DNA from 4 places in the Streptomyces sp. NPDC050997 genome. Region 4 is predicted to be linked to each of the others. Evidence: riboswitches for the same ligand, from Rfam matches in the RefSeq annotation. Region 4 holds a riboswitch; each other region holds the start of a gene.
What was found. A riboswitch is a leader RNA that binds a small molecule or an ion and turns the genes downstream of it on or off. The one in region 4 is predicted to bind cobalamin.
Positions count from the first base shown of each region.

Region 1: linked by a shared signal. The riboswitch ahead of AB0H86_RS38795 (cobalamin biosynthesis protein) and the one ahead of AB0H86_RS17290 (ribonucleoside-diphosphate reductase subunit alpha) in region 4 are both predicted to bind cobalamin.
Region 2: linked by a shared signal. The riboswitch ahead of AB0H86_RS25155 (prenyltransferase/squalene oxidase repeat-containing protein) and the one ahead of AB0H86_RS17290 (ribonucleoside-diphosphate reductase subunit alpha) in region 4 are both predicted to bind cobalamin.
Region 3: linked by a shared signal. The riboswitch ahead of AB0H86_RS09695 (CbtB-domain containing protein) and the one ahead of AB0H86_RS17290 (ribonucleoside-diphosphate reductase subunit alpha) in region 4 are both predicted to bind cobalamin.

Region 1 covers NZ_JBFAGK010000027.1:53,618-60,728, forward strand. The annotation lists gene AB0H86_RS38780 (lysozyme) at 138-887, shown strand; gene AB0H86_RS38785 (inorganic phosphate transporter) at 1,051-2,307, shown strand; gene AB0H86_RS38790 (hypothetical protein) at 2,351-2,572, shown strand; cobalamin riboswitch at 2,762-2,893, shown strand; gene AB0H86_RS38795 (cobalamin biosynthesis protein) at 2,994-3,935, shown strand; gene AB0H86_RS38800 (cobyric acid synthase) at 3,932-5,440, shown strand; gene cobN (cobaltochelatase subunit CobN) at 5,437-7,111, shown strand, end outside.
Region 2 covers NZ_JBFAGK010000011.1:161,768-168,878, reverse strand. The annotation lists gene AB0H86_RS25165 (energy-coupling factor transporter transmembrane component T) at 1-968, opposite strand, end outside; gene AB0H86_RS25160 (SCO2322 family protein) at 958-1,575, opposite strand; gene AB0H86_RS25155 (prenyltransferase/squalene oxidase repeat-containing protein) at 1,632-2,882, opposite strand; cobalamin riboswitch at 2,993-3,112, opposite strand; gene AB0H86_RS25150 (MBL fold metallo-hydrolase) at 3,203-4,228, opposite strand; gene AB0H86_RS25145 (aldehyde dehydrogenase) at 4,442-5,899, shown strand; gene AB0H86_RS25140 (ferredoxin) at 5,903-6,175, shown strand; gene AB0H86_RS25135 (AAA family ATPase) at 6,375-7,111, shown strand, end outside.
Region 3 covers NZ_JBFAGK010000003.1:648,955-656,065, forward strand. The annotation lists gene AB0H86_RS09675 (hypothetical protein) at 1-77, shown strand, start outside; gene AB0H86_RS09680 (hypothetical protein) at 112-276, shown strand; gene AB0H86_RS09685 (histidine phosphatase family protein) at 273-863, shown strand; gene AB0H86_RS09690 (CbtA family protein) at 1,110-1,868, opposite strand; gene AB0H86_RS09695 (CbtB-domain containing protein) at 1,890-2,111, opposite strand; cobalamin riboswitch at 2,147-2,297, opposite strand; gene AB0H86_RS09700 (enoyl-CoA hydratase/isomerase family protein) at 2,404-3,468, opposite strand; partial or broken gene AB0H86_RS09705 (acyl-CoA dehydrogenase family protein) at 3,465-3,608, opposite strand; gene AB0H86_RS09710 (glycoside hydrolase family 95-like protein) at 3,698-6,082, opposite strand; gene AB0H86_RS09715 (discoidin domain-containing protein) at 6,419-7,111, shown strand, end outside.
Region 4 covers NZ_JBFAGK010000006.1:447,320-454,430, reverse strand. The annotation lists gene AB0H86_RS17305 (helix-turn-helix domain-containing protein) at 1-2,654, opposite strand, end outside; gene AB0H86_RS17300 (CHAP domain-containing protein) at 3,151-3,822, shown strand; gene AB0H86_RS17295 (GNAT family N-acetyltransferase) at 3,891-4,397, shown strand; cobalamin riboswitch at 4,457-4,603, shown strand; gene AB0H86_RS17290 (ribonucleoside-diphosphate reductase subunit alpha) at 4,727-7,087, shown strand; gene AB0H86_RS17285 (ribonucleotide-diphosphate reductase subunit beta) at 7,087-7,111, shown strand, end outside.

The DNA.
Region 1 (7,111 bases), on a different contig from region 4:
AATCCGCCACTCCGACAGGGCGCATATGGGCGTACACGGCCCCTTTCAACCGCTTGGCCGGAGATCGCCGAGGATTCGATGATCTTCCAGTAACCTCTGGGTGATTTGTCGTGCACGTCGCCATTCCGGGGGGACATATGGCCCGTGATCGCACACCGTTCCGCCGCCGCGGGAGCGCCCTCGCGGCGTCCGTGGCGGCGCTCACCGTAGGGGGTACCGCACTCGCCGCGGCACCGGCCTCGGCGGCGGGCCCACCGAAGGGACACGACGTCTCTTCCCACCAGAAGGACATCGACTGGCCGAAGGCCAGGACGAAGGGCGCCAGGTTCGTCTACGTCAAGGCGACCGAGTCCCACACCTATCGCAGCCCACACTTCGGCCGGCAGTACAACGGGGCGCGTGACGCCGGCATCATCCGCGGGGCGTACCATTTCGCGCTGCCTGACAAGTCGTCGGGCAGGACACAGGCGGCGTACTTCGTACGCAACGGCGGCACCTGGAGCGCCGACGGCTGGACGCTGCCGCCCGCGCTCGACATCGAGTACAACCCGTACGACAAGCGGCACAAGTGCTACGGCCTGAGCAAGCCCGCGATGGTCAGCTGGATCAAGTCGTTCAGCGACGAGGTGAAGCGGCTCACAGGCCGCCGTCCGGTGATCTACACCACCACCCACTGGTGGAACACCTGCACCGGCGGCAGCCGCGCCTTCGCCTCGAACCACTCGCTGTGGGTGGCCCGCTACAACTCGGCGGACGCGGGAACGCTGCCCGCGGGATGGTCGTTCTGGACCCTCTGGCAGTACGACAACAGCGGTAGCCTGCCGGGCGACCAGAATCTCTTCAACGGATCCCTGAACCAGCTGAGAGAGTTCGCCAAGGGCACGTAGCCAAGGGGCACTTGGGCCGCGTGGGTCCGGTGGGGCCCGGCCGGGCCGGGCGGTGCGATAACCATCGCTCCCGGACACCGTGCGGCCTGCTTCAGTTCATCTTCCGTTCATCCAGGTTACCTACGTTCGTCCGGCCAATGACTTCGAACGATTGCCTGGGTAAATGGAAAACTTCTCGCTGATCCTCGCGATTGTGGTCGTAACCGCGCTCGCGTTCGATTTCACGAACGGTTTCCACGACACAGCCAACGCGATGGCCACGACCATCTCGACCGGCGCGCTCAAGCCCAAGGTCGCGGTGGCCATGTCCGCCGTGCTGAACCTTGTGGGTGCCTTCCTCTCCGTGGAGGTCGCCAACACGATCTCCAAGGGTCTCGTCGACGAGAGCGGCATACGTCCCGAGGTCATCTTCGCCGCCCTGGTCGGCGCGATCCTCTGGAACCTGCTGACCTGGCTGGTGGGCCTTCCCTCCAGTTCCTCGCACGCCCTCATGGGTGGTCTGATCGGCGCCACCATCGCCTCGGCGGGCATGGGCGCGGTCCACGGTGACGTGCTCGTCACCAAGGTCCTGCTCCCGGCGATCGCGGCCCCGATCGTCGCGGGCCTCGCCGCGATGCTGGCCACCCGTCTGTCGTACTCGCTCGGCCGGAAGGCCGAGGGCAAGGCCGCCGAAAAGGGCTACCGCGCCGGGCAGATCGCCTCCGCCGGCCTGGTCTCCCTGGCCCACGGCACCAACGACGCGCAGAAGACCATGGGCATCATCACCCTGGCCCTGGTCGCCGGCGGTGCCGTCGCCCCCGACTCCGACCCGCCCACCTGGGTCATCCTGTCGGCGGGCATGGCCATCGCGCTCGGCACCTACCTCGGCGGCTGGCGCATCATCCGCACCATGGGCAAGGGCCTGACCGAACTCCAGCCGCAGCAGGGCTTCGCCGCCCAGACCAGCGCGGCCACGGTCATCCTGGCCTCCTCCCACCTCGGCTTCTCCCTCTCCACCACGCACTCGGTCTCCGGCTCGGTGATGGGCGCGGGCCTCGGCCGCAAGGGCGGGGTCGTCCGCTGGTCGACGGCGACCCGGATGTTCGTGGCGTGGGGTCTGACCCTGCCCGCCGCGGCCTTGGTCGGCGCGCTCGCCGAGTACGTGACCGGGCTCGGGAACTTCGGCACGGCCCTCGTCGCCGTCTTCCTGATCGCCTCCAGCGCGGCCATCTGGAAGGTCTCCCGTCGCGAGGTCATCGACGCGAACAACGTCAACGAGCCCGAGGAGACCGGGGAACCGGCCGGCGTGGTGACCACCGCGATCGCCGCTGTGGCCCCGCCCCCGGCGGGCAACGTCACCGAGGACCTCACGGCCACGATCCCGGCCCCGGCCGCCCAGGCCACCGACCCCGCGGCCCCGTCGGCCGCGACCACCGTCTGAGCCCGGCCACCCAGGCACCCACCGGCATGAAGGAAGAAGCAGCATGAAGATCGACTGGGCGGCCCTCGGTTCCGTCTTCGGCGTCAGCCTCGTGGTCACCGTGGCCCTCGTGGCCCTGTTCACCCTCGGCATCATGGGCCTGTCGCACCGCGAACGGGCCACGGCCCAGGGCGACTCCGCCACCCTCGCGGTCACCGGCGCGTACGTGTGCTTCGCGGCGTGCGCGGCGGCGGTGGCGTACGGGATCTCGCTGATCGTCGTCTGACCTGCGACACCAGGACACCACGTGGGGTGGGGGGGGGGGGGGCCGCCCCCCCCCCCCCCCCCCGGGGGGGGGGGGGGGCCCCCCCCCCCCCCCCCCACCCCACGTCGTCTGTGACGGCTGTGACCACTCGCGTGTGGGTCTCAGCACACTCTCCCTTCGCAGGTCAACGGCAAGTTGACGGCCCTTCCAACCCCGTGGTGGACTGCCGGGGCCATGTACGGAGGCAGAAGAGGAAGCCGGTGAGATTCCGGCGCGGTCCCGCCACTGTGACCGGGGAGAAAGCCCCGGGAGCCAGGAACTCTCGCCGCCGGTCTCGTCGAACCAGGGCGTGGACACCCTGAGTGAGGACATATCGCCATGCTCGGCTGCCGTTCGAGATGCAGTAGCAGCGCCCCGTCTGTCACAGCGGTCGGCTGAGTCCATGCGTGCCGATCGCGTCTTCGCGTACGGCGCCGCCGCCGGCCTCCTCGGTGACCTGCTCCTCGGCGATCCCCGCCGTGGGCATCCGGTCGCCCTGTTCGGGCGGGCCGCCGGTGCCGTGGAACGGGTGTTGTGGCGGGACCACCGGGGATGGGGCGCGCTGCACGCCGCCGTGTGCGCCGGTGGCGCCGTCGCGCTCGGGGCCGCGGCCGCTCGTGCCGTACGTACCTCACCCGCCGCTTCCGTCGCGCTGACCGGCGCCGCCACCTGGGCCGTCGTCGGCGGGACTTCACTCACGCGGGAGGCCCGGAGCATCGGGCGTGCGCTGGAGGCGGGGGACGTCACCGGGGCGCGGGCGCGGCTGCCGCATCTGTGCGGGCGGGATCCGCAGGCGCTCGACGCCGACGGGATCGCGCGCGCGGTCGTGGAGTCGGTCGCCGAGAACACCTCCGATGCCGTGGTGGGGGCGCTGGTGTGGGGAGCCGTGGGCGGGGTGCCCGGGCTTCTCGGGTTTCGGGCCGTCAACACCCTCGACGCGATGGTCGGCCACAAGTCGCCCAGATACCGGCGCTACGGATGGGCGTCCGCGCGGCTCGACGATGTCGCGGGCTGGCCGGGGGCACGGCTGACCGCCGTCCTCGCGACGCTCGCGGGACCCGATCCGCGCGGCGCCGTGCGCGCCTGGCGGGCCGACGCGGCACAGCATCCGAGTCCCAACGCGGGGCCCGTGGAGGCGTCGTTCGCGGGGGCGTTGGGGGTGCGGCTCGGCGGGACCCTGTCCTATGCGGGGCGGGTGGAGCATCGGCCGGTGCTCAACGGAGAGGGGCGTGCCGTGGCCACACACGACATCGAGCGGGCCGTACGGCTGTCCCGGCACGTCGGTCTCCTGGCTCTCGGCGTCAGCGTCGCCGGGCGGCTGCTCACTAGGGGGCGAACGTCGTGAACGGTGGTCTCCTCGTCGCCGGCACCACCTCTGACGCCGGCAAGAGCGTCATCACCGCGGGGATCTGCCGGTGGCTGGTGCGGCAGGGCGTCAAGGTCGCGCCCTTCAAGGCGCAGAACATGTCCCTCAACTCGTTCGTGACGCGGGAGGGCGCGGAGATCGGGCGGGCGCAGGCCATGCAGGCACAGGCCTGCCGCGTCGAGCCGACCGCGTTGATGAATCCCGTGCTGCTGAAGCCGGGCGGTGAACAGAGCAGTCAGGTCGTGCTGCTCGGGAAGCCGGTCGGGGAGCTCAGTGCGCGTGGCTATCACGGAGGGCGGCAGCAGCGGCTGCTCGGGACCGTCCTCGACTGTCTCGCGGAGTTGCGGGGCACGTATGACGCGGTGATCTGTGAAGGGGCCGGCTCTCCCGCCGAGATCAACCTGCGGCGGACCGACATCGTGAACATGGGCATCGCGCGGAACGCTCGGCTTCCCGTCCTCGTGGTCGGTGACATCGACCGCGGGGGCGTCTTCGCTTCCTTCTTCGGGACCGTCGCCCTGCTCTCGCCCGAGGACCAGGAACTCGTCGCCGGGTTCCTCGTCAACAAGTTCCGGGGGGATGTCAGCCTGCTGGAGCCCGGGCTCGACATGCTGCACGGGCTCACCGGGCGGCGTACGTACGGCGTCCTGCCCTTCCGGCACGGGCTCGGGATCGACGAGGAGGACGGACTGCGCGTCTCGCTGCGCGGAACCGTGCGGGAGTCGAACGTCTCCCCGCCCGTCGGCGAGGACGTGCTGCGGGTCGCCGTCTGCGCGATTCCCCTCATGTCCAACTTCACCGACGTGGACGCGCTGGCAGCCGAACCGGGTGTCGTGGTGCGGTTCGTGGACCGACCGGAGGAACTGTCCGACGCCGACCTCGTGGTGATTCCCGGGACCCGGGGAACGGTCCGCGCGCTGGAGTGGCTCCGCGAGCGGGGACTGGCGGACGCGCTCGTCAGAAGGGCCGCCGAGGGGAGGCCGACTCTCGGTATCTGCGGAGGCTTCCAGATCCTCGGCGAACACATCGACGACGAGGTCGAGTCGCGCGCCGGTCAGGTCGAAGGGCTCGGAGTCCTTCCCGTCCGCGTGCGGTTCGACCGCGAGAAGACCCTCACCCGACCGGTCGGGGAAGCCCTCGGCGAGCACGTCGAGGGATACGAGATCCATCACGGGGTCGCCGAGATCTCAGGAGGCGACCCCTTCCTTGACGGCTGCCGGGTCGGCCAGACCTGGGGCACCCACTGGCACGGCTCGCTGGAGTCGGACGGCTTCCGGCGGGCCTTCCTGCGCGAGGTGGCGGCCGCCGCGGGCCGCCGTTTCGTGCCGGCCGCCGACACCTCGTTCGCCGCGCTGCGCGAGGAGCAGCTCGACCGGCTCGGCGACCTGATCGAACAGCACGCGGACACGGACGCGCTGTGGCGGCTCATCGAGTCCGGTGCGCCGCAAGGACTGCCTTTCATTCCACCGGGAGCGCCCGCATGAGCACAGTGTTGTTGTTGTCGACCGCCGACACGGACCTGTTGGCGGCCCGGGCCGCTTCCGGTGCGTCGTACCGGATCGGCAATCCGACCCGGGTGGACGTCACGGAGGAACTTCCGGGACTACTCGAGGGCTCGGACATCGCCGTCGTACGACTGCTGGGTGGCAAGCGGGCCTGGGAGGACGGGCTGGCGGCGCTGAAGGCGTCCGGGATTCCGACCGTGCTGCTCGGCGGAGAGAGCGTTCCCGACGCGGAGTTGATGGCCGAGTCGTCGGTGCCGGCCGGTGTCGTGGCCGAGGCGCTGCGGTATCTCGTCGAGGGCGGGCCGGAGAACCTGGCCGAACTCGCCCGCTTCCTCTCCGACACCGTCCTCCTCACCGGCGAGGGCTTCGAAGAGCCCCAGAAGATGGCCGAGTTCGGCGTCCACGGCGAGCGTGCCTTCATCGAGGGTCGCCCCACGGTGGGTGTGCTCTTCTACCGGGCGCATCACCTGTCCGGCAACACCGCCTTCGTGGACACCCTGTGCGACGCGATCGAGGCGAAGGGCGCCAACGCCCTTGCCGTGTACTGCGGTTCGCTGCGCGGTGCCGACGCCGGGCTGTACGAGATCCTGGGGAAGGCGGACGCCCTGGTCGCCACCGTCCTCGCCGCAGGCGGCACACACGCCTCGCAGGCGTCGGCCGGCGGTGACGAGGAGGCGTGGGACATCGGCGCGCTGGCCGACCTCAACGTGCCTGTGCTGCAAGGGCTTTGCCTTACGTCGTCCCGCGCGGCCTGGGACGAGTCCGACGCCGCGCTCTCCCCCATGGACGCCGCGATGCAGGTCGCCATCCCGGAGTTCGACGGGCGGCTGATCACGGTCCCCTTCTCCTTCAAGGAGCAGGGTCCGGACGAGGTGCCCGTGTACGTCGCCGACCCCGAGCGGGCCGCGCGGGTCGCCGGAATCGCCGTACGGCACGCGAAGTTGAAGCACAAGCCGAACGCCGAGAAGAAGCTCGCGCTGGTCTTCACCGCGTACCCGACCAAGCACTCACGCGTCGGCAACGCCGTGGGTCTGGACACGCCCGCTTCGGCGGTACGGGTGCTGGACTCGCTCCGGGACGCCGGATACGTCGTCGAGGGCCACCCCGACAACGGTGACGAGCTGATCCACCGGCTGATCAACGCCGGTGGCCACGACGTGGAGTGGCTGACGGAGGAGCAGCTGGCCGGCGCGCCCGCGCGGGTGCCGCTCGCCGACTACCAGGCGTGGTTCGACAAGCTCGACCCTGAGCTGCGCAACGGCATGGTGGAGGCGTGGGGCGAGCCGCCGGGCAATCTCTACGTCGACGGCGACGACATCGTGCTCGCGTCCCTGCAGTTCGGGAACGTCGTCGTGATGATCCAGCCGCCGCGCGGCTTCGGCGAGAACCCGATCGCGATCTACCACGACCCCGACATGCCGCCGTCGCACCACTACATGGCGGCCTACCGCTGGCTCGAGAACAGCTTCGGCGCCGACGCGATCGTCCACATGGGCAAGCACGGCACGATGGAGTGGCTGCCCGGCAAGGGACTTGGGCTGAGCGGTGGCTGCGCGCCCGACGCCGTACTCGGCGAACTCCCGCTCATCTACCCCTTCATCGTCAACGACCCCGGCGAGGGCACCCAGGCCAAGCGGCGCGGACACGCGA
Region 2 (7,111 bases), on a different contig from region 4:
GCGAGGGTCAGCAGGACGGCGACGGCGACACCGGACCCGGCGACCAGCCAGGCGCGGACGTCCCACCGGTCGGGGCGGTAACGGGTGCGCGGGGAACGCCGGCCGCCGAGGTGCAGACCGGCCAGGGCGGCGGCGAGCCCGGCGAGCAGGACCGGCAGACCGTAGGCGCCGCCTTCCGCGGTCAGCAGACCGTACGTTCCCGCGCAGACGCCGAGCAGGCCGCCGAGGGTGAGGGCGGCGGTCGTACGGCGGACGGGGGCGGGGACGTCGGCGGTACGGCCGTAACCGCGGGAGTCCATCGCGGCGGCGAGGGAGACGGAGCGTTCGAGGGCGCCCTCCAGCACCGGAAGCCCCACGTGCAGGAGGCCGCGGACGCCCTTGTCCGGGCGGCCGCGCAGGCGGCGGGCGGCGCGCAGCCGCTGGACGTCGGCGATGAGGTTCGGGGCGAAGGTGAGGGCGACGACCACGGTCACGCCCATCTCGTACAGGGCGCCCGGCAGGGACTTGAGCAGCCGGGCCGGGTTCGCCAGCGTGTTCGCCGCGCCGACGCAGATGAGGAGCGCGGCCAGCTTCAGACCGTCGTAGAGCGCGAAGAGGAGCCCCTCGGCGGTGACCCTGCCGCCGAGGCGGATGCCCTGCGCCCAGTAGGGGAGGGGGACTTCGGGGAGGGTGACGATCACGTGCGAGCCGGGGATGGGGGAGCCGAGGACCACGGCGAAGAGGAGGCGGATGAGCAGGACGGCCACGGCGAGCTTGGCGAACGCGGAGTAGGAGTGCGCGGTGGGGGTGTCGGGGCGGCGGGCGGCCACGACGTAGGCGGAGGTGGCGATGAGGAGGGCCAGCAGGAGCGGGTTGGTGGTGCGGGTGGCGGCGGTGCCGAGGCCCAGGGCCCACAGCCACCAGGCACCGGGGTGCAGCACCGCCCGGCGCTGGTACCGGCGGCCGGACCACTCGCGGCTACGACGCATCCCCGCGCCGCTCCCCGCGCCGCCTCGCCTGCCACATCGCCGCCGCGCCCAGTACGGCGACAACGGCCACCCCCGCGAACAGGCCCACGGAAGGCCCCCCGCCCGCCGAGCCCTTCTCGTCCTTGGGGGTCTGCTCCTCGGCCGTGGCCCCCGGCGTCCCTCCCGTCGCCACCTGCTCCCCGCATCCCGTCCTCGGGTAGCCCGAGATCGCGCACAGCAGGGCGTTGGTGTCGTAGCGCAGGGGTTTGGCGACCGAGGCCAGGGCCTCGGCCGTCGTGGCGTCGGGGGAGACGACGGCGCATGCCGTTCGTCGCGTCGGCGGGCTCTCGCCGGACGGGGCGTCCGTCCCCGTGCCGAAGTCGATGACCAGGGCCACCCTCTTCTTGCCGGCGCGCGCGGGCGAGTCCGCGCAGATCGTGCCGAAGTCCGCCGTGCCGCGCGGCTGTGCCGCGTCGCCGGAGTCCTCGCTCACCGCGAAGCGGAAGCCCTGGACGTCCTTGTCGGAGGGGCGGGCGGTGGAGGGGCCCTGGGTCGCGTACGCCCACTGGTCGCCGTCGCGGTCCCAGAAGGACCAGTAACGGTAACCGGCGGCCTGCGCCTGGCCCATGGCCCCCACCAGGAGGAACAGGACGGTCACGAACAACGTGCCGGCACGGCGGCGGGTCACGGCCGCTTCCTCTTGTTGCGGCCGCTGATGAGGAAGCCGATGCCCGCTCCGGCGGCGAGACCCGCGCCGACGATCCACCAGATGTTCCCGCTGTCCGAGTCGTCGCCCTTGGCGGACTCGGCGCTCTCGCCGGACTCGCCGGACCGCGCGGTCGCCGTCCGCGGGGCGGGCCCCGTCGCGTTGAGCTGCCTCACCAGGTCCGTGCCGCCGAAGTCACGCGGATCCGTGCCGGTCGCGTGCGCGGCGAAGACCAGTTGGGCGTAGGCGGCCGGCCCGCTCTGCTTCGCCCACGCCGACGAGTTCCGCTCCAGCCACTTCAGGGGCCCGGCGGCCCGCCCGGCCCCGCCCTGCGCGGCGAGGGCGACGACGGCGTCGGCGGTGTTGCCGAAGTCGGGCTGGTCGGTGGCGCCGGGGAGGGCGGACATGAGGTGGTCGTCCTTCGCGAGCGCCTTGGTGAGGTAGGCGGCGCCGTTGGCGGCGGCCTGCCGCGGGGCGAGCGAGCCGGAGTCCGAGCAGGCGGCGGCCTCGTCCCGCGCGGCGGGCTCGACCACCAGTCCCTTTCCGAGCGCGCCCACGACACCTGCCGCCGTGGCGTCCGCGTTGGCCGCCAACGTGCCCTTCTTGTCGGGCTGGAAGGCGAAGGCACCGGCACTGGCACCGGTACCGGCGCCCTTGCACGGCAACGCCAGCTTCATCAGGGCGTCGTACGGCGACCGACCGCCCTTCCTGACCTGCGCGGGCTTCTCCCCTACGGCGGTCAGCGCGCCGACGACGACGGACGTCGAGTTCGTGTCGCTGGCGCCGCCGGGTGTGTAGCCCCAGCCGCCGTCCGTGTTCTGCGCCGACTTCAGCCAGGCGACGGCCTTGCCGGTGGCGGCCTGGTGGCCGCCGAGCGCGGTGAGGGCCTGGACAGCGGCGGCCGTGTTGTTGGTGTCGACCATGACCTTGGCGTCGCACGCCTTGGAGACGTCCGCGCGGAAGGGCGCGAAGGCGCCGTTCGCGCACTGCTGCCCGGTCAGCCAGTCCACCGCCGAAGCGGCGGGCCGCACGCCCACGGTGTGCTGGGCGAGCAGCGCGAGGGACTGACGCCAGACGCCGTCGTACGTCGGGTCGGTGCTGCCGTAGAGCCCGGAGGGGAGCGCGGGTTTCGCGGACGGGGACGGGCCGGCTGCGACGGCGGGCGCGGTGACGGCGCCGATCACGGCGGTGGCGGCGGCCAGAACCGAGGCGTTGCGGCGGACGTTCATGATCGGCGGGTGCCTCTCCCTGAGGGGAGTCAAACAGCACGGGACACCCCGGCGGCTCGGCTCCGTATACCTCGACGGTGCCGCACACCGGCCGGTCGCCGGTGCACGTGAGCCGGTCACGTCCGTACGGGGCAATCCGGCTCGCCGCTTTCGACGGCGGCTCACGGTTGCGGGCCAGCGCCGGATTTACACCGGCTTCCCCCCGTACGGGCGTGATGACGACCTGGCTACTCTACCGGCCCGTAGGAAACGCCCTACGGGGGCCGCCCGGGGGTGACGAAGCACTACGGACGCGAGGTGTCGCACCTCAGGGCACGTACTCACACGGCCACGTACGTCACCGGCTCGGTCCCCGGGACCGCCTCCGCCCGGCCCAGCTTCACCAGTCGGCGCAGATGTGCCTCGGCCTCCGAGACGGCGATGTTCCTGGAGCCGTAGGGGATCTGCTCCCAGGGGCGGTTCCACTCCATGTGCTCGGCGAGCTGCCAGGGGGTGAGGGGCTCGGCCAGGAGGGTCAGCAGGCCGGTGAGGCGGTCCTCGTGGTGGGTGAGCAACTCCCGTACGCGGGACGCCGCGTCGGTGAAGACGTGCTGGTGGGCCGGGAGCACCTCGGCGGGGGCGAGGCGGCCGACGCGCTCCAGGGAGTCGAGGTAGTCGCCGAGGGGGTCGGTGACAGTGGCGTCGTCGGGATCCTCGTACAGGCCGATGTGCGGGGTGATCTCGGGGAGCAGGTGGTCGCCGGAGAACAGGCGGCCGTGGCCCGGGAGTCGGGCGGGATGCTCCTCCTCCAGGTGCAGGCAGACATGGCCCGGGGTGTGGCCCGGGGTCCAGATCGCGCGCAGCCTGCGGCCCGGGAGGTCGAGGAGTTCGCCGGGGACGATCTCCCGGTCGGGCAGCGCGGGGGCCAGCCCGGGCAACGGGCGGTGGCGTGCGGTGCGCAGGGGCGCCACGTGGTTCTCGGGGGCGCCGGCGGCTTCGAGCTTCGTCGTCATGTAGGTGAACCAGCGTTCGGGGCGGGTCGATCGGGTCCGCCGTACGATCGCGCCGTCCGCCGCGTGCATCGCGATCCACGCGCCGGACGCCTCGCGCACCCGGCCGGACAGGCCGTGGTGGTCGGGGTGGTGGTGGGTGATCACCACGCCGTGGATCTCGTCGGGGGAGGTGCCGCAGGCGGTCAGCCCGTCCGCGAGGGCGTCCCAGGAGGCCGGGTCGTCCCAGCCGGTGTCGATCAGTACCGGGCCGCGGTCGGTGTCGACGACGTACACCAGGGTGTGGCCGAGGGGGTTGTCCGGGATGGGGACCCTGAGGGACCGGACGCCGCCGCCGTGGTCGTTCACCTGCGCCATGGGCTCCCCAATCGCCGCGTGATCGCCGTGTTCCGGCCATGGGAGGCCGAGTATAACTAGAACGCGTTTCGATGGGAGCCCGGGACGACCTTCTCGTGCCTGTCCCGCCCGTGTCCCGCCCGTGTCCCGCCCGTGGACTCCTCCGAGTGGAACTGGTATCAGTTCCCTATCTGATGAACCGTCAGAGAAAGCCGCTCCGGGGAGGCAGTCGCCATGACCGAGCTCGTGGAACACGGACAGCTGTTCATCGGCGGGGAGTTGACCGACCCCCTGGGCGCGGACGTCATCGAGGTGATCTCCCCGCACACGGAAGAGGTCATCGGACGCGTGCCGCACGCCTCGACGGCGGACGTGGACCGGGCGGTGGCCGTCGCGCGCGCGGCCTTCGACGAGGGTCCCTGGCCGAGGATGTCGCTGGACGAGCGGATCGAGGTGGTCACCCGGATCAAGGACGCCATCGCCGTGCGGCACGAGGAGATCGCCCGGGTGATCTCCTCCGAGAACGGGTCGCCGTACTCCTGGAGCGTCCTCGCCCAGGCGCTCGGCGCGATGATGGTGTGGGACTCGGCGATCACGGTCGCGCGGAACTTCACCTACGAGGAGACACGCGACGGCGTGCTCGGCCGCATCCTCGTCCGGCGCGAGCCGGTGGGAGTGGTGGCCGCCGTGGCCCCTTGGAACGTCCCGCAGTTCGTGGCCGCCGCCAAGCTCGCGCCCGCGCTGCTCACCGGCTGCACGGTGGTGCTCAAGCCGTCGCCCGAGTCGCCGCTGGACGCCTATCTGCTCGCCGAGATCACCCGTGAGGCCGGGCTGCCGGAGGGTGTGCTCTCCGTTCTCCCGGCGGACCGCGAGGTCAGCGAGTACCTGGTCGGGCACCCGGGCGTGGACAAGGTCTCCTTCACCGGCTCGGTGGCCGCCGGCCGACGGGTCATGGAGGTCGCCTCCCGCCATCTCACCCGCGTGACACTGGAGTTGGGCGGCAAGTCGGCGGCGGTGGTGCTGCCGGACGCGGACGTGGAGACGGCCGTGGCGGGGATCGTCCCGGCGGCCTGGATGAACAACGGGCAGGCGTGCGTGGCGCAGACCCGCATCCTGCTGCCCCGGTCGCGCTACGACGAGTTCGCCGAGGCCCTCGCGGCGGCGGCCGGCGCGCTGGTGGTCGGCGACCCGCTGGACCCGACGACACAGGTGGGCCCGCTGGTGGCCGAGCGCCAGCAGCGACGCAACCTCGACTACATCCGTATCGGCCAGGAGGAGGGCGCGAAGATCCTCATCGGCGGCGGGCGTCCGCCGGGCCAGGACAGGGGCTGGTACGTCGAACCGACCCTCTTCGGCGACGTCGACAACTCGATGCGGATCGCCCGCGAGGAGATCTTCGGCCCGGTGATCTGTCTGCTGCCCTATGGCGACGAGTCCGAGGCGCTGAAGATCGCGAACGACTCCGACTACGGCCTCAGCGGCAGCGTGTGGACGGCGGACGTCGAGCACGGCATCGAGATCGCCCGACAGGTCCGTACCGGAACGTACTCGGTGAACACCTTCAGCCTCGACATGCTCGGCCCGTTCGGCGGCTACAAGAACTCCGGGCTGGGACGGGAGTTCGGGCCGGAGGGCTACGGGGAGTACCTGGAGCACAAGATGATCCACCTCCCGGCGGGCTGGGAGGGCTGACCGATGGGGGCACCTCCCGCGCGAGCGAAGTCGAGCGTGGGGGCGGGCGACCGCTGGCAGATCGAGGTCGACCGCTCCCTGTGCATCGGCTCCGCGAGCTGCCTCCACCACGCCCCCGACGGCTTCCGCCTCGACGCGGGCCGCCAGTCCCGCCCCGTCCGAGCGGAAGCCGACGCCAACGAGAAGATCCTCGCGGCGGCGGAGGGCTGCCCGGTGGAAGCGATCATGATCACGCTGCTGGGGAGCGGGGAGCCGGTTTTTCCGCCGGAGGAGTGAGGTTCTCTTCCGGCGGGGCCGCCGCTCGTGACGTTGCCCGCTGCTCGCTTGTGCCTGTGCCTGTGCTTGTGCCTGTGCCTGTGTCTGTCGCCGGGGGCGATGGATGTCCGCGCTCCGGTGTCGGGGTCGACCGCTATCTTGCTCGGGCAAGGGGGTCGTCTCGTCAGCCCAACAGGGCGCCACGGGCAAGGAGTTGAGCATGGACGCGCAGGACACGGCCAGGAGGATGCGGGCGATCGGCGACGAGCTGTCGGACCGTTTCTACGAGCGGGCCGACGTGGTGCGGACGCTGGTGGTGACGCTGCTGGCCGGACGGCACTCGTTGGTGCTCGGCCCGCCCGGAACGGCGAAGTCCGAGCTGGCCCGGGAGCTCACGGGCAGGGTCGAGGGGGCGTCGTACTGGGAGATCCTCCTGTCGAAGTTCACCGCGCCGACGAGGATGTTCGGTCCCATCGACGTCGCCGCGCTGGCCCGGGGCGAGTACCGCCAGGTCTACGACGGCCGTGCCACGACCGCGCATGTCGCGTTCATCGACGAGATCTTCAAGTGCTCCACGGCGGCGCTGAACGAGACGTTGGGCTACCTCAACGAGCGGATCTACCACCCCGAGAGCGGCGGCGAGCCGATCCACTGCCCCCTGATCGGGGCCATCACCGCGAGCAACGAACTGCCAGGCGGTGAGGATTCGGCCGCGATCTACGACCGGCTGCTGGTGCGCATAGAGGTCGGGTACCTCGCGGACCCCTCGAACTTCGCCGCGCTGGTCCGCTCCGCCGTCAGTCGCCCGGCGGCGCCGACCCGGACCACCATCGAACTGGCCGCGTTACAGCACGCGGTGACCGAAGCCGTGCCGGCCGTGGACGTCCCCGACGCGATCGTGGACGCGATGTGCACACTGCGGGCCGCTCTGCGCCGCAAGGAACTCGTCGCCTCCGA
Region 3 (7,111 bases), on a different contig from region 4:
TCTACACCGCCCCCGACGCGCCGAAGCAGGCAGCACCGGCCAAGTCCGAGGAGCAGCCCGCGAAGGCCGACGCGTAACCGACGCGGCGCGCGGTGGGGCACTCGACGCTTCGTGGGCTTCCGCGCCTCCGTCGCGCTCGACGACGTCGCCGCCGCGGTCGCGGTCGCGGTCGCGGTCGCGGAACTCGACCGCGCGGTCGGCGAGTTGGGGCGCGCGCTCGGCGTCCAGAAGTGGGGTTCCATACCCATGACCGCAGCAGGAGGAGCCACCACGTGACCGCTCGTGTCACCTTCGTCTCGCCCGCGATGAGCTCGTCGCTGCGTCAGGCCCGCTTCGACGACGGGGGCTCGATCGACGCCGGCGGGGCGGAGCGGGCCCGTGCCGTGGCCGGATCCCTGCCGGCGGCTGTGCGTGTCGTGGTCTCTCCCACCGTGCGCTGTCGCGAGACGGCTGCCGCACTGGGTCTCGACGGCGCGGAATCAGCGGAGTTGGCGGGACTGGATGTCGGACGCTGGCGGGGCCTGACCCTGGCCGAGGTCGGCGCCGGTGAGCCGGAGGCGGTGGCCCGCTGGCTCGCCGATCCCGAGTCCGCGCCCCATGGCGGGGAGTCCGTGGAGGACATGTGCGGGCGGGTGACGCGCTGGCTGGCGGCGTCCCAGGACACGGGCGGCCGTACGCTCGCCGTCGTCGAGCCGGAGGTGGTGCGGGCCGCGGTGGTCCACGTGCTGGGGGCGCCCTCGGCGGCCTTCTGGCGGCTCGACGTGCCACCGCTGACGGCCACCACGATCAGTGGGCGCGGCGGCCGCTGGAACCTGCGGCTCGGGCACCCGCCGGACTCCGTCGGGGCGGTCGCGGACCATTGAGTGGAGCTGACTCAACAGGGTTCTCATGACGCCGTGCCCCGGTGACGGCGCGGCAGCGCCGCGATCGCCCAGCGCAGGCAATCGGTGTCCGCGTCCGCCGGTACGGCCTCGGCGGTGCCGCGCGATGCCGTGCATGCACCGGGTATCGCGCCTGCCCGGTCGCAGCCCCCGGCCGGAACTGCCAACCCGAAGAACGCGAGAGGGCCCCCGGACGGTTCCGCGGGCCCTCTCGTCGTGTCGGTCAGGTCATTGCGGGGCGGCTACCGCCGTGCCCGCGGACACCGTGGCCGGCTTCGGGTGCAGCAGCCGTTCGGCCAGTTCGCCGAAGACTAGGCCGAAGCCTCCCCACAGCGTGATCTGCATGGCGAGGGCGGACAGGCGGAACCGCCACAGCAGGGCGGCCGGGAAGTCGCTCGGCACCTCGTTGATGGCGGGCAGGAACGCGTACGCCAGCCCGATCACGACGGCGAAGCCGAGCACGGCGACGACGGTGGCGTACCAGGTGCCCAGCCTCGGTGCGAGCCGTTTGCCCGCGATCACCGCGGCGATCGCGAGAAGCACGCTGAGCGCCATCATCAGGAAGTACAGCGTGGTGCGCTGACCGATGGTGTCATGGTCGCCGACCGCGGGCGGGTTGGCCGGGTACTTCAGGAACGGCACGACGTACACGGCGAGCAGCGCGGCCCCCGACAGGAGCAGCGCCGTGGCCCGCGGGCTGAATCGGCCCACGCGGCCGAGCGCGAAGCAGAAGGCGAGAGCGGCCATGCCGCCGAACGCCACCCCGAAGATCAGGACGCCGGTGGCCAGGCCCGCGGTGGACTGCAGGGAGCGGGAGACGAGTTCGACCTCGTGCTCGTGGGCGGGGGCGTGGGACTCCTCGAAGCCGATGGCGCTGTCGATGCTCGGTTCACCGAGGAAATAGGCGACGATCAGGGCGAGCACGCCGGCACCAAGGCCGGCGAGCATGCCCCGAACGAGCAGGTTTCTTACTGTTGCGGAGTTCATGGGTGTGCGGCGTCCCTCGAATCAGTGGCAGGGGAAGCCGAGGAGGTGGCGGGCGTCGTGAACCCACTCGTGGACGTTCTCGCCGGAGACGACTGAGGTGGCGCCCTGTTCGGCGCCGACGAAGTACAGCAGGACCAGCATCAGGATGCCGAAGAAAACCGCCCAGGGGGCGATGGCCTTCAGTGGGAGCTTGGCGGGAACGACGGGGGTGGTGGTTGTCGGCTGGGCGACATGCTGCGCCATGGCAGGGCCTCCTCTGGGAGTTCGCGTCCCATCTCGGTGGTGCACATGACGACGGCCACGGGTCTGACTCGCGATGCGCCCCCTCGGGGGGCACCGTCCACAGTGGCGCGACCGTGCCGGATTCTCACCGGCTTCCGATGCCGTCGTCAATATCACAGCGACGGTACCGTGTGTCGGGTCCATGGCCAATACCGCACCACCTGGCGTGACGCCGTTCTCGCCCGCCAGGTGACCCGGATCACCGACCGTTCGCCGGTCACCGATGGCGGAACCGGGCCGCCGCTTCAGGCCACTACGTGGTGGTTTCCGGCCCGGGGAGAGCGAGTTCACGCTCGCCGAGCGGGGTGAAGAAGCGCTCGACGTCGACGTCGGTCACCTCGTCGAGGGTGGCCGGCGACCAACGCGGGGTGCGGTCCTTGTCGATGACCTGGGCGCGGATCCCCTCGACCAGGTCGGGGGTGGTCAGGGCCGCGCAGGAGACGCGGTACTCCTGTTCCAGCACCCGCTCCAGCGGGCCGAGCCGCCGGGCGCGGCGCAGGGCGGCCAGGGTGACCTTGAGAGCGGTGGGCGACTTGGACAGCAGGGTCTCCGCGGTCTCCTTCGCGGCCGGGTCGCCCTGGGCGAGCAGCCGATGGACGATCTCCTCGACCGTGTCAGCCGCGTAGCAGGTGTCGATCCACTCCCGGTGGCCGGCCAACTCCCCCTCCGGCGACAGCCGCGTGTGACGGTCCAGGGCGTCCCGGACGGGCAGTTCGGCGAGGTCGTCGACGAACTGCCGGAGTGAGACGGAGGGTACGTAGTGGTCGGCGAGCCCGCACAGCAGTGCGTCCCCGGCACCGATGTGCGCCCCCGTGAGCGCCAGGTGGGTGCCCAGTTCGCCCGGGGCGAGGGCGAGCAGGTGGGTGCCGCCGACGTCCGGCACGAACCCGATACCGGTCTCGGGCATGGCGATCCTCGACCGTTCGGTGACCACCCGGACGCGGCCGTGCGCGGAAACGCCGACACCGCCGCCCATGACGATGCCGTCCATGACGGCGACGTACGGCTTGGGGTAGCGGGCGATGCGGGCGTTGAGGTGGTACTCGTCCCGCCAGAACGCGGCCGAGGCGGTGCCGTCCCCGTCGCGTGCGTCATCGTGGACAGCACGGATGTCGCCGCCCGCGCACAGGCCACGCTCCCCCGCGCCGGTGACGACGACGGCCTCCACGGCCGGATCGTGTGCCCATGCGGTGAGTGCGTCGTCGATACGGCGCACCATGGCGTGGTTCAGGGCGTTGATGGCCCTCGGGCGGTTGAGGGTGATGTGGGCGGCCCGACCGGTGATGTGCAGCAGGACGGGTTCCTCGCTGCCGGTCATCCGGGTGCCTCCGCCAGGGTCCGGGCCATGATGACGCGCATGATCTCGTTGACTCCTTCCAGGAGCTGCTGGACACGACGGTCACCGACGATCTTCTCAACGCCGGAGTCGCTGAGATAGGCGTAGCCGCCGTGAAGTTGGGAACCAGGTCCGGGGTGCCGCGAAGCCCACGAGAACGCGGAAACAGGCCCGCCGAGAGCGCGGACGGCGTCGTTCGGTGGGACACCGGTCACCCGGGCAGTCCCCAGCGCGGCGCCTCCTCGTTCGGCTCGACGGGTGTGATCCGCAGGTCGGGACGGTCGCCCTTGGCGGTGATGAGGGCCGACTCGCCCTTGCGCAGGGTGACCTTGATCGTCCCGACACCCGCGGACTCGTACCGCAGCGGTCGTCCGTCGTCGTTCCGTACCTCGATCGGGCCGCCGACGCCATGACGTACGACGCAGGGGGCGCCCGCCTCGCTGACCAGCCGGACCCAGCGGGTCACGCCGTCCTCGCGTACGGCACTGAGCAGAAACGCCCCCTGGGTACGGAAGTTGTGCACCGTCAGATCCGCCCAGGCGGCGGGCAGCGCGGGGAAGACGCGGATGGTGTCGCCCCAGGACTGGCAGACCATGTCGTGGAGGGACTGGGCGGCCGAGAGGGGGGTCTCGATGACCGGGCCGGATTCCTTGTACATGGTGTTGGGCTGGATGAAGCGGGCCATCAACTGGCCGAGGTAGCTGAGCGCGTCCTCGCCCTTGCCCAGCAACGCCGACATCGAGGCCGCGCCCGTGAACGTATAGCCCTGGAGGGCGCCTTCGAAACCCACCCAGTGCGCCAGCGACATCTCGATCAGGGCCTTTTCGTCGGGCGTACGGCCGGTCAGTTCGTACAGCGGGTACACCGCCAGGAGGTGCGAGTAGTGACGGTGCGACTTCGCGAAGGGGATGTCCGCGCCGATCATGAAGCCGTTGTCGTCGGTCGGATACGCGGCCCGTCTGGTCAGGACCTCGCGCCAGCGCGGCGCCAACTCGTCGTCGATGTCGAGGAGTTCGGCGGTGTCGAGGAGGGTGCGGCAGCCCCAGGTCAGCAGCATCAGGTCGTAGTTGCAGTCCCGCGAGTTGCCCCCGTACTCGGGTGAGAAGGTGGCAGGCAGGTGCAGTTTGCCGTCGGCGCCCGGTTCCAGGAAGCGCAGGTAGTAGGTGATCGCCTTGCGCAGGAGGGGGAAGAGGACGTCACGGAGGATCGACTCGTCCATCGTGTGGCGATAGCTGAGCCAGACGTTGTGCAGGGCCCAGGTGAGGTTGCCGACCTCGGGAGTCGGCGGGTCCCGGCCCGGGATGCCGACGCCGTAGCCCAGTACGGGGTCCGTGGCGCCGCCGTTGACCAGTGAGGCGTCGGTGGTGCGCGGGATGCCCAGTGAGTCGGCGCGGTACGCGGGCGCCACCTCGGCCCTGAGGTTGTCCCGGAACTCGCTCAACGCCCTTGTCACAGCGTCGAGTTCGAGGTGGTTGGAGCCGTGGATCAGCCAGTACTCCAACTGCACGTTCAGGTTCCACCAGGTCGCCGGCCACGGCGTGGGCTCCACCCAGGGGCCGCACGTGGCCATCACGGGCGCGTCGCGCCGGGCCGCGGACGCCGTCTTGTACAGCTGGATCCAGTAGAAGCGCTGTATGCGGGCATCGGGCAGCGAGAGGAAACTCTTCCGGTAGTAGGCGTGCCACCAGGCGCGATGCGCCACCGCCAGTGCGTCGTACGGGAGTTTCGAGGCGTCCCGGACCGCGGCCAGAGCGCGCCCGAGCGCCGTCGTCCTCGGATACGAGTGCGCGACATGCACGTACAGCGTGCGCGCCCGCCCCCAGGTGCGCTCCCGCCACGCGGTGACGTGCTGCCCGCCGGAGAGCAGCGGTTGTACGGCGGTGGAGATGCCGTCGTACTGCCGGGTCTCGGCGGGCGGGTTGACCTCGTACCCCTCCGGCAGCGGCCGGAACGCCGCACGCGGGCTGATCGCCTCAGCCGGATGGAACGCCCACGCGAAGTCGCGCTCGCCCTCGCTCGGTGTCACCTCGACGGCCAGCACGGAACGGGAGTTGTGCACCAGGGCGCGGATGGTGAGGGTGCCCCGGTCCGTGGTGAGCGTGCCGGTCAGTTCGGCGTCGCGCAGCCCGAGCCGCCAGTCGAGGCCGGTGATCGTGCCCACCGGCTCCAGCGTCAGGTGGCCGATCGGCAGCCGTGCGAGGCCGAACAGCGATCCGAACTCCGGGCGGTGATCCTGGACTTCGGAGTGCTGCACGTTGAAGCGGACGACCTGGAAGGTGTCCGCCTCGGTGCCCGGTTCGGCGTAGATCCCCGAACCGAGGAAGCCGTTGCCCAGATACGGGCCCTCGTACCAGGTCTTCGGCATCCGCTGCCAGACCAGGTCGGCGTCGTCGAGGACGGTGCGCCAGGGGTCGGAACCGTGCGGGTCGGAGCCGTGCGGGTCGGAGCCGTGCGGGTCGACGCCGGCCGCCGCGGCCGGGGCGGGCAGGCCACCCGCGAGCAGCGTCCCGCCGAGTGCGGAGCCGGTGGCCAGCACGGTGCGTCTGGACGGGCGGTTGGACGGACTGCTGGAACGACGGCTGGACGGGCTGGGCATCGCGCCTCCTGGCTCGTACGACTCACAGAGATACATCGGAGCTATCTCAGACCGAAAGGTAGAGATGGCACGAGAGGGCGTCAACATTACGGAAGAGATCCGATGTGTTGGTTGTATGGGCGGATACGAGGCACCACCCACATGCGTCTCCGCGGCCGTTCACTTTTTCTTCCGCACTGTGAGAGTTCTCTTCCGGCGTGCTGCGGCAGCGCTTACAGTGCGGGCGCACCTCGCAATCCGGATACCACGCGCTCACCGCATTCGGGAGGTACGTCAATGCGTCCATCGAGTCGTTCGACCAACACGACCGAGCCGTTACGGACCCGACCCCGTGCCATGACGGCACTGATCGCTCTGGCAACCACCATCGGCCTGGCACTGACTCTGCTGACAGCGGCCGCGCCACCGGCGGCCGCCGCCGAACTGCTGTCCCAGGGCAAGCCCGCGACCTCCTCGTCCACCGAGAAGGCGTCCACCCCCGCGTCGGCGGCGGTGGACGGTAGATCCGGGACCCGCTGGTCGAGCAAGTTCAGTGATCCGCAGTGGCTGAGAGTGGATCTGGGCGCCACCGCCACCATCAGCCAAGTGGTGCTGCGCTGGGAGGCCGGGTACGGCCGCGCGTTCCAGATCCAGACCTCCGACAACGGCACCGCCTGGACCACCGTCTACTCGACCACGACAAGCACCGGCGGCGTGCAGACCCTCGACGTGAACGGCAACGGCCGGTACGTCCGCGTCCACGGCGCCCAGCGCGGCACCGCCTACGGCTACTCGCTGTGGGAGTTCCAGGTGTACGGCTCCGGTGACGGCGCCCCTCCGGACACTGGGATCCCGGACCCGACGACCGCTTCCCTTGAGGCCACCAACGGGCCGCTGACCACCGCCACTTACACCGTTCCCAGCCCGAGCGGGTACGGCTCCGGCACGGTCACGTACCCGACGGCCAGTGGCTCGTACCCGGGCGTCGTCCTGATGCCCGGCTATTACGGCACACAGCAGAATCTGCAGTGGCTCGCACCCCGCCTCGCC
Region 4 (7,111 bases):
AGGGTGCCGTCGCGGCCGAGGGTCACATCCATGACGGAGTCGCCGTGTGTCCCGTACTTCTCCACCAGCCGGTCGGTGCGGACGTCCCAGACACGGACGGTGCCGTCGAAACTGCCGCCGACCAGTTTCCGGCCGTCCGGGGTGAAGGCGAGGGCGCGGACGGACCGCGTGGGGTGGTGACGGAGTCGGTCCCTTTCCTCGCCGGTGCGCGTGTCCCAGAGCACGACGCTGCGGAACGACTGGTCGTCACCCGACTTGTCACTACCGCCGCCCATGGCGAGGGTTCGGCCGTCGGGACTGAAGGCGACGGCCCGGATCGGGCCGGGCGCGTCCTGTCCACCTGGCTTCGCCGTCCAGTCGAGGCGTCCCTCGGGCATGCGCCACACCCGGATCGTGCCATCGCCGCCCGCGGCGGCCAGACGGGTACCGGCCGGGTTGAAGGCAACGCTCGTGTCGGAGTCCGCGTCGGCGCGGTTCCCCTTGCCCTTGAGCAGCAACCGTGGCCGTTCCAGTCCCGCGAACAGCCATACAGAGCCGTCGTCGTAGCCGGCCACGTACCGTCGACCGTCCCGGCTGTAGGCAATGGAGTCGACCTGGCCGCTGCTGTCCTCTGGACACGGCCAGGACGCCACATGGGCGCCACCGGGATCCTGTCGGGGGCGCCACCGATAGATCCGTCCGTCGCCTCCACCCCAGGCAACTGTGCCCTTCTCCGCCCAGGTCACGGCGGAGACCGGGGTACGAGCATCAAGAGTCCGGGCGCTCCACAGCGAAGCAGAGCTGCTCAGGAGGGCACTGCGGATGTCGGGCGACTCATCGGCCTGATATGCAGCCGCGGCAAGCCGCCCGGCCGCGACGGTGTCGCTCTGTCCCGTGGACAACGACTGGAGAGCCCATGCCTTGGCGCGAGACGTCCGCTCCTGTGTCTCGACCGTCTGCCACTTCGTGTTCGTGACGATGGCGACGGCGACCAGGACGACCAAGGTGATCCCCAGCACCAGCAACTGAATCACCAACCTCCTCCGCCGCACCCTCCGCCGCTCCCGCTCCCGACTCACCGCGAGGAACTCCCGAGGCAGTGGCCCCAGTTCGTCCTCGTGCTCCTCCGCCCAGCGGACGGCGTCGGCCAGTTGGCCACCCGTCAGCAGGAGAGCGTGGTCGCGCCGGGCGTCCTGCCACTGAACAGCCGCTTCGGACAGTCCGCGGCCGACCTTGCCCATCAGCTGGTCGTGGGTGATCCACAGCCTGACCCGCGGCCAGGACGCGAGCAGCGCCTCGTGAGCGACCTGGACGGTGGCCTCGCCGTCCGGTTCCGCGTCGATGGTCAGCAGGCGTTCCCGTACGAAGGCTTCCAGGACCGCGGCGACTTCGGCCTCGTCGCCCGGCAGGAGGTCGAGCAGCCGGGCGCGGCTGATCCGCCGCCGGGTGATGTCGTGCAGGTCGTCGCGACGGCCGAGGCGTACGAAGGCGTGCTCGGCGATGCGCCGGCCACGGGTGCCGAGCCCCTGGTAGGTGTGGTCGGCGGAGAGGGCGAGGGCCCGGCGGATACCACCGGACTTGCGGTAGGCGGCCGTGGTGAGCCGGTTGCCCTCGCGGTGCATCCAGGTGACCCTCAGCGCGTGGGAGAGCAGGGGCAGTGTGCCCGGAGCGCAGCCCTCCTCGTCGGCCCAGGGGTCGGACAGCGCGCCCAGTTCGTGCAGCAGGACCTCGACCAGGGCGTCGTCGACGACCAGACCCGCCGCCTCGGCCGGTTCGGTGATCGCCTCGCGCAGTTCCGACTCGGTCATGGGTTCGAGAAGAAAGGGGGTCGCGCGCAGGGCGGCGGTGAGCCCGGGGTGGGTCAGGCAGCGGCCGTAGAAGTCGGCGCGCAGGCCGAGCACCACATGGACGACGGGTTCGCCGGCGGTGTCGCACAGCTTGGGCAGGTCGCAGAGCAGGTCGAAGAAGGTGCGCCGCTGCTCGGGGTCCTGGCACTGCGCGAAGGCCTCCTCGAACTGGTCGACGAGGATGAGCGTCCGGTACGGCCGTTCGGCGGGCCGGTCCCCCGGTGGGCCCGCCTCGCCCAGCAGGTCGGCGCAGTCCCGGGCGGACGAGCGTACGGCGTCGAGGGTGCGGTCGGGGTCGGTGCCCAGCCGGGTGGTGATCGCCTGCGCCAGCCGGTCCAGGGGCCGGTCGCCCGGGGTCAGTTCGACGACCGGCCAGTCCTGTGAACCCGGCAGTCGGCCGGCCGAGAGGGCGCCCATGAGTCCGGCCTTCAGCAGCGAGGTCTTGCCGGCACCCGATGGGGCCACGACGACGTAGGGGCCCTGGGCGGGCGCGCGCCGGTCGAGGCCTTCGAGCAGGGCGCCGATCGCGGCACCGCGGCCCCGGTAGAGGTGGGCCCAGGCGGCGGTGTAGGCGGCGAGGCCGCGGAAGGGGCAGTCGCCTTCGGGGCCGCGTGGGGCGGGGAGTCTGCGACCGCTGCGCACGACCTCCCGTTCGTGGAGGGCCAGGAGGCGGCCCTGCGCGGCGAAGAACGTGTCGAGGGCCTGGGCGAGCGTGGCGCTGCCCGGTGCTCTGCCGTTCTCGATTCGGCTGATGTGGGCCTTGTCGTAGCGGACCTTCGCGCTCAGTGCGCCCTGGGTCAGTCCGGCCTGCTCGCGGAGCCGGCGCACTTCGGCGCCATAGCCGACGGAACCGCGGGCCGCGGCGGCTCCGGGGCCGGATTCGGGCCCCGGTTCGGGTCCGGATTCGGGTGCAGGTCCGGGTCCGGATTCGGGTCCGGGTCCGGGTGCAGGTCCGGGTCCGGATTCGGGTCCGGGTCCGGGTGCAGGTCCGGGTCCGGATTCGGGTCCGGATTCGGGTCCGGATTCGGGTGCAGGTCCGGGTCCGGATTCGGGTCCGGGTCCGGGTGTCTCCGTGTCGTCCCCCTCATCGCCCCCGGCGTTCCCGCCTGTTGCCGATTGCCCACCGCTTCGGCAACCGGCAACCCCCTCTTCCGCACCGTCGAACCCTGGCCGCACCTGCTACACCTGTCATCACGCCGTCGCATTCCGGAGTCGACAACTTACCCGGAGTGACGGCGCGTTCAGCGGGCGCGTGTGACGTGCGACGACGCGGGTTGTGCGCCGCTGTTCCGTTTCCCCGTCCACCACCTCACCGGAGGTCTCCGTGCACCGTCATGCCCTGCGCTGCCTGATCGCGGCCGCCCTGCTCGCCGCCCCCGCCCTCGCCGACTCCCCCGCGGCCGCGGCGGCCACAGCCGCTTCGCCCGCCGTGCGGACCGCCGCCGCGCCCAGCCCCGTACGCCAGGCCATCGTGGACCGCGCGAACCGCGCGCTGACCACCGCGCATCTCTACAAGGAGACCCGCAACGGCCCCGTCCGGCTGAGCAAGCCGGGCGACTCTCGCAACGACAACTTCCTCGGCGGCGGGAACTTCAACGAGTACAACGGCTTCAACGGCGACGCGTGGTGCGGGTACTTCGCGAACGCGATGTGGGCCAACTCGGCTGCGGCTCCCGACAATCACAAGTCGTCCCGGGCCTGGGAGACCGGCGTGGGCGGCCGGTTCCACGCCTACCGTCCCGGGCAGCCGCCACAGCGCGGGGACGTGATCGTGTGGCACAACCACGACAGCCGTGCCCCCCGGGGCCATGTCGCGGTCGTCGTGGCGGTCGGCGGCAGTGACGGCCGGTCGGTCACCACCATCGAGGGCAACGCGGGCCGCGGCTCCGACAGCATCACGATGAAGACGTACCGCTGGGTGGGCGCCCAGGGACCGAAGCTGCCGGGCCGCAACAACAGCACGCTGAAGGTACGGGGCTTCGCCTCCCGCAGTTGATCCGCACCCAAGGGCCGCCGGAGGAAATCCGGCGGCCCTTGGCCGCACCCCTGGTGCACACTCCCGGCATGGACCTCGTGATCCGGCAAGCAGCCCCCGACGAATACGACACCCTCGGCGAGATCACCGCCCGGGCCTACCTCCTGGACGACCTCCTCCTCTTCGGCGAGAGCGACTGGTACCTCGGTGAACTGAAGGACGTGGCCAAGCGCGCCGCCGCCGCGGACGTACTGGTGGCCACCCAGGGCGAACAACTCCTCGGCGGCGTCACCTTCGTACCGTCCGGCGGACCCATGGCCGACATCGCCCGCACCGGAGAGGCCGAGATACGGATGCTCGCGGTCGCCCGGGAGGCGCGCGGACGCGGAGCCGGCGAGGCGCTCGTGCGGGCCTGCGTCGACCGGGCGAGGGCCACGGACGGCTGCGTCCGGATCGTCCTGTCGACCCAGCACACGATGGGCTCCGCCCACCGCATCTACGAACGTCTGGGCTTCGTCCGGCTCCCCGAGCGCGACTGGAACCCGATCCCGGACCTCGACGACCTCACGCTGCTCGCTTACGAGTTGACGCTGTGAGTTGACACTCTGCCACGCTCAGAAGTCGGGCGCGACACAACATATGGGGGTGCTGTCGCCACCCGGCACAAGATGTATGCTCGTGCTCGCTGTCGCCGCAGGGGAATCCGGTGCAAATCCGGAACTGTCCCGCAACGGTGTACTCATGCGTGCAAATGCCCGCATGAGAGTCAGTCCGAGGACCTGCCGACAGTGCGCCCGGCCATCAGGCCCGGGTGCCCAAACGTCCGGGCCTCGTGGAATGGGCCGGTGGACGCGACGCCGTGTGCGCTCGTGTGCTGCCCCCTGCCCGCTGTGAGGCCCCCTGCCGAGCGAGGGAGAGCCCCCACGTGACCATCGCGCCAGCCGATCCGGTATCAGCGACAGCTCCGGTGGAATCCGACGGCCCCGGAACCGCGTTGCTACGGATCCTTGCCGAGCTGACCGCCGACCTCCCCGACGCCGAACCCGGCCGGGTCGCCGCCGCCGCGCTGCGTGGCCGGTCCGCGCGGGCGGACGAGTCGGAGCTGCGCGAGCTGGCCACCGAGGCGGCCGCCGGTCTCATCTCCGAGGACCCCGTCTACTCGCGGCTGGCCGCCCGTCTGCTCACGATCAGCATCCGCGCCGAGGCCGCCTCCCAGGGCGTCACGTCCTTCACCGGCTCGGTCGCCGTCGGACACCGGGAAGGCCTGATCGCCGACCGTACGGCCGAGTTCGTACGCCTCCACGCCGACCGCCTCGACACGCTGATCGACACTCAGGCGGACGACCGCTTCGGCTACTTCGGGCTGCGCACCCTGCACAGCCGCTACCTCCTGCGGCACCCGATCACCCGCCGTGTGATCGAGACGCCCCAGCACTTCATGCTGCGGGTGGCGTCCGGCCTCGCCGAGGACGACACCCACCGCTCCGTCGACGAGGTCGCCGCGCTCTACGGGCTCATGAGCCGCCTCGACTACCTCCCGTCCTCCCCCACCCTCTTCAACTCCGGCACCCGGCACCCCCAGATGTCGTCCTGCTACCTCCTCGACTCCCCCAAGGACGAGCTGGACTCCATCTACGACCGCTACCACCAGGTGGCCCGGCTCTCGAAGCACGCGGGCGGCATCGGCATCGCGTACTCCCGCATCCGCTCCCGGGGTTCGCTGATCCGCGGCACGAACGGGCACTCCAACGGCATCGTCCCGTTCCTGAAGACCCTCGACGCGTCGGTCGCCGCCGTGAACCAGGGCGGCCGGCGCAAGGGCGCCGCCGCGGTCTACCTGGAGACCTGGCACTCCGACATCGAGGAGTTCCTGGAGCTGCGCGACAACACCGGCGAGGACGCCCGCCGTACGCACAACCTGAACCTCGCGCACTGGATCCCGGACGAGTTCATGCGGCGTGTGAACGCCGACGCGCGGTGGTCGCTGTTCTCCCCCTCCGACGTTCCCGAGCTGGTCGACCTGTGGGGCGAGGAGTTCGACGCCGCCTACCGCAGGGCGGAGGAGAACGGCCTCGCGAAGAAGACCATCCCCGCCCGTGATCTGTACGGCCGCATGATGCGCACCCTCGCCCAGACCGGCAACGGCTGGATGACCTTCAAGGACGCCGCCAACCGCACCGCCAACCAGACGGCCGAGCCGGGCCAGGTGGTCCACTCCTCCAACCTCTGCACGGAGATCCTGGAGGTCACGGACGACGGGGAGACGGCGGTCTGCAATCTGGGCTCGGTCAATCTCGGCGCCTTCGTCAGGAACGGGGACATCGACTGGGAGCGCCTGGACGAGACCGTCCGCACCGCCGTGACCTTCCTCGACCGGGTCGTCGACATCAACTTCTACCCGACCGAGCAGGCGGGCCGCTCGAACGCCAAGTGGCGTCCGGTGGGCCTCGGTGCGATGGGTCTGCAGGACGTCTTCTTCCGGCTGCGCCTGCCCTTCGACTCGCCCGAGGCCAAGGCGCTCTCCACCCGTATCGCCGAGCGCGTCATGCTCGCCGCGTACGAGGCCTCCGCCGACCTCGCCGAGCGGAGCGGCCCGCTGCCGGCCTGGGAGAAGACCCGTACCGCCAGGGGTGTCCTGCACCCCGACCACTACGACGCCGAGCTCGCCTGGCCGGAGCGCTGGGCGGCCCTGCGCGCCCGGATCGCCGCCACCGGCCTGCGCAACTCCCTGCTGCTCGCCATCGCGCCCACCGCCACCATCGCGTCGATCGCCGGCGTGTACGAGTGCATCGAGCCGCAGGTCTCCAACCTGTTCAAGCGGGAGACCCTGTCGGGTGAGTTCCTCCAGGTCAACTCGTACCTGGTGAACGACCTGAAGCGGCTCGGCGTCTGGGACGCGCGTACCCGGGAGGCGCTGCGCGAGGCGAGCGGCTCGGTGCAGGACTTCACCTGGATCCCCGAGGACGTACGGGCCCTGTACCGCACGGCCTGGGAGATCCCGCAGCGCGGCCTGATCGACATGGCCGCCGCCCGGACCCCGTTCCTGGACCAGTCCCAGTCCCTGAACCTGTTCCTGGAGACGCCGACCATCGGCAAGCTCTCCTCGATGTACGCGTACGCCTGGAAGTCGGGCCTGAAGACGACGTACTACCTGCGCTCGCGCCCGGCGACCCGTATCGCCCGCGCCGCCCGGGCCCAAGCCCCGATTCCCGTCCAGCAGCCGGCCCCTGAAGACGCGGTCGCCTGCTCCCTGGAAAACCCCGAGTCCTGCGAGGCCTGCCAGTAATGAGCCCCACCCGTGACCAGAACC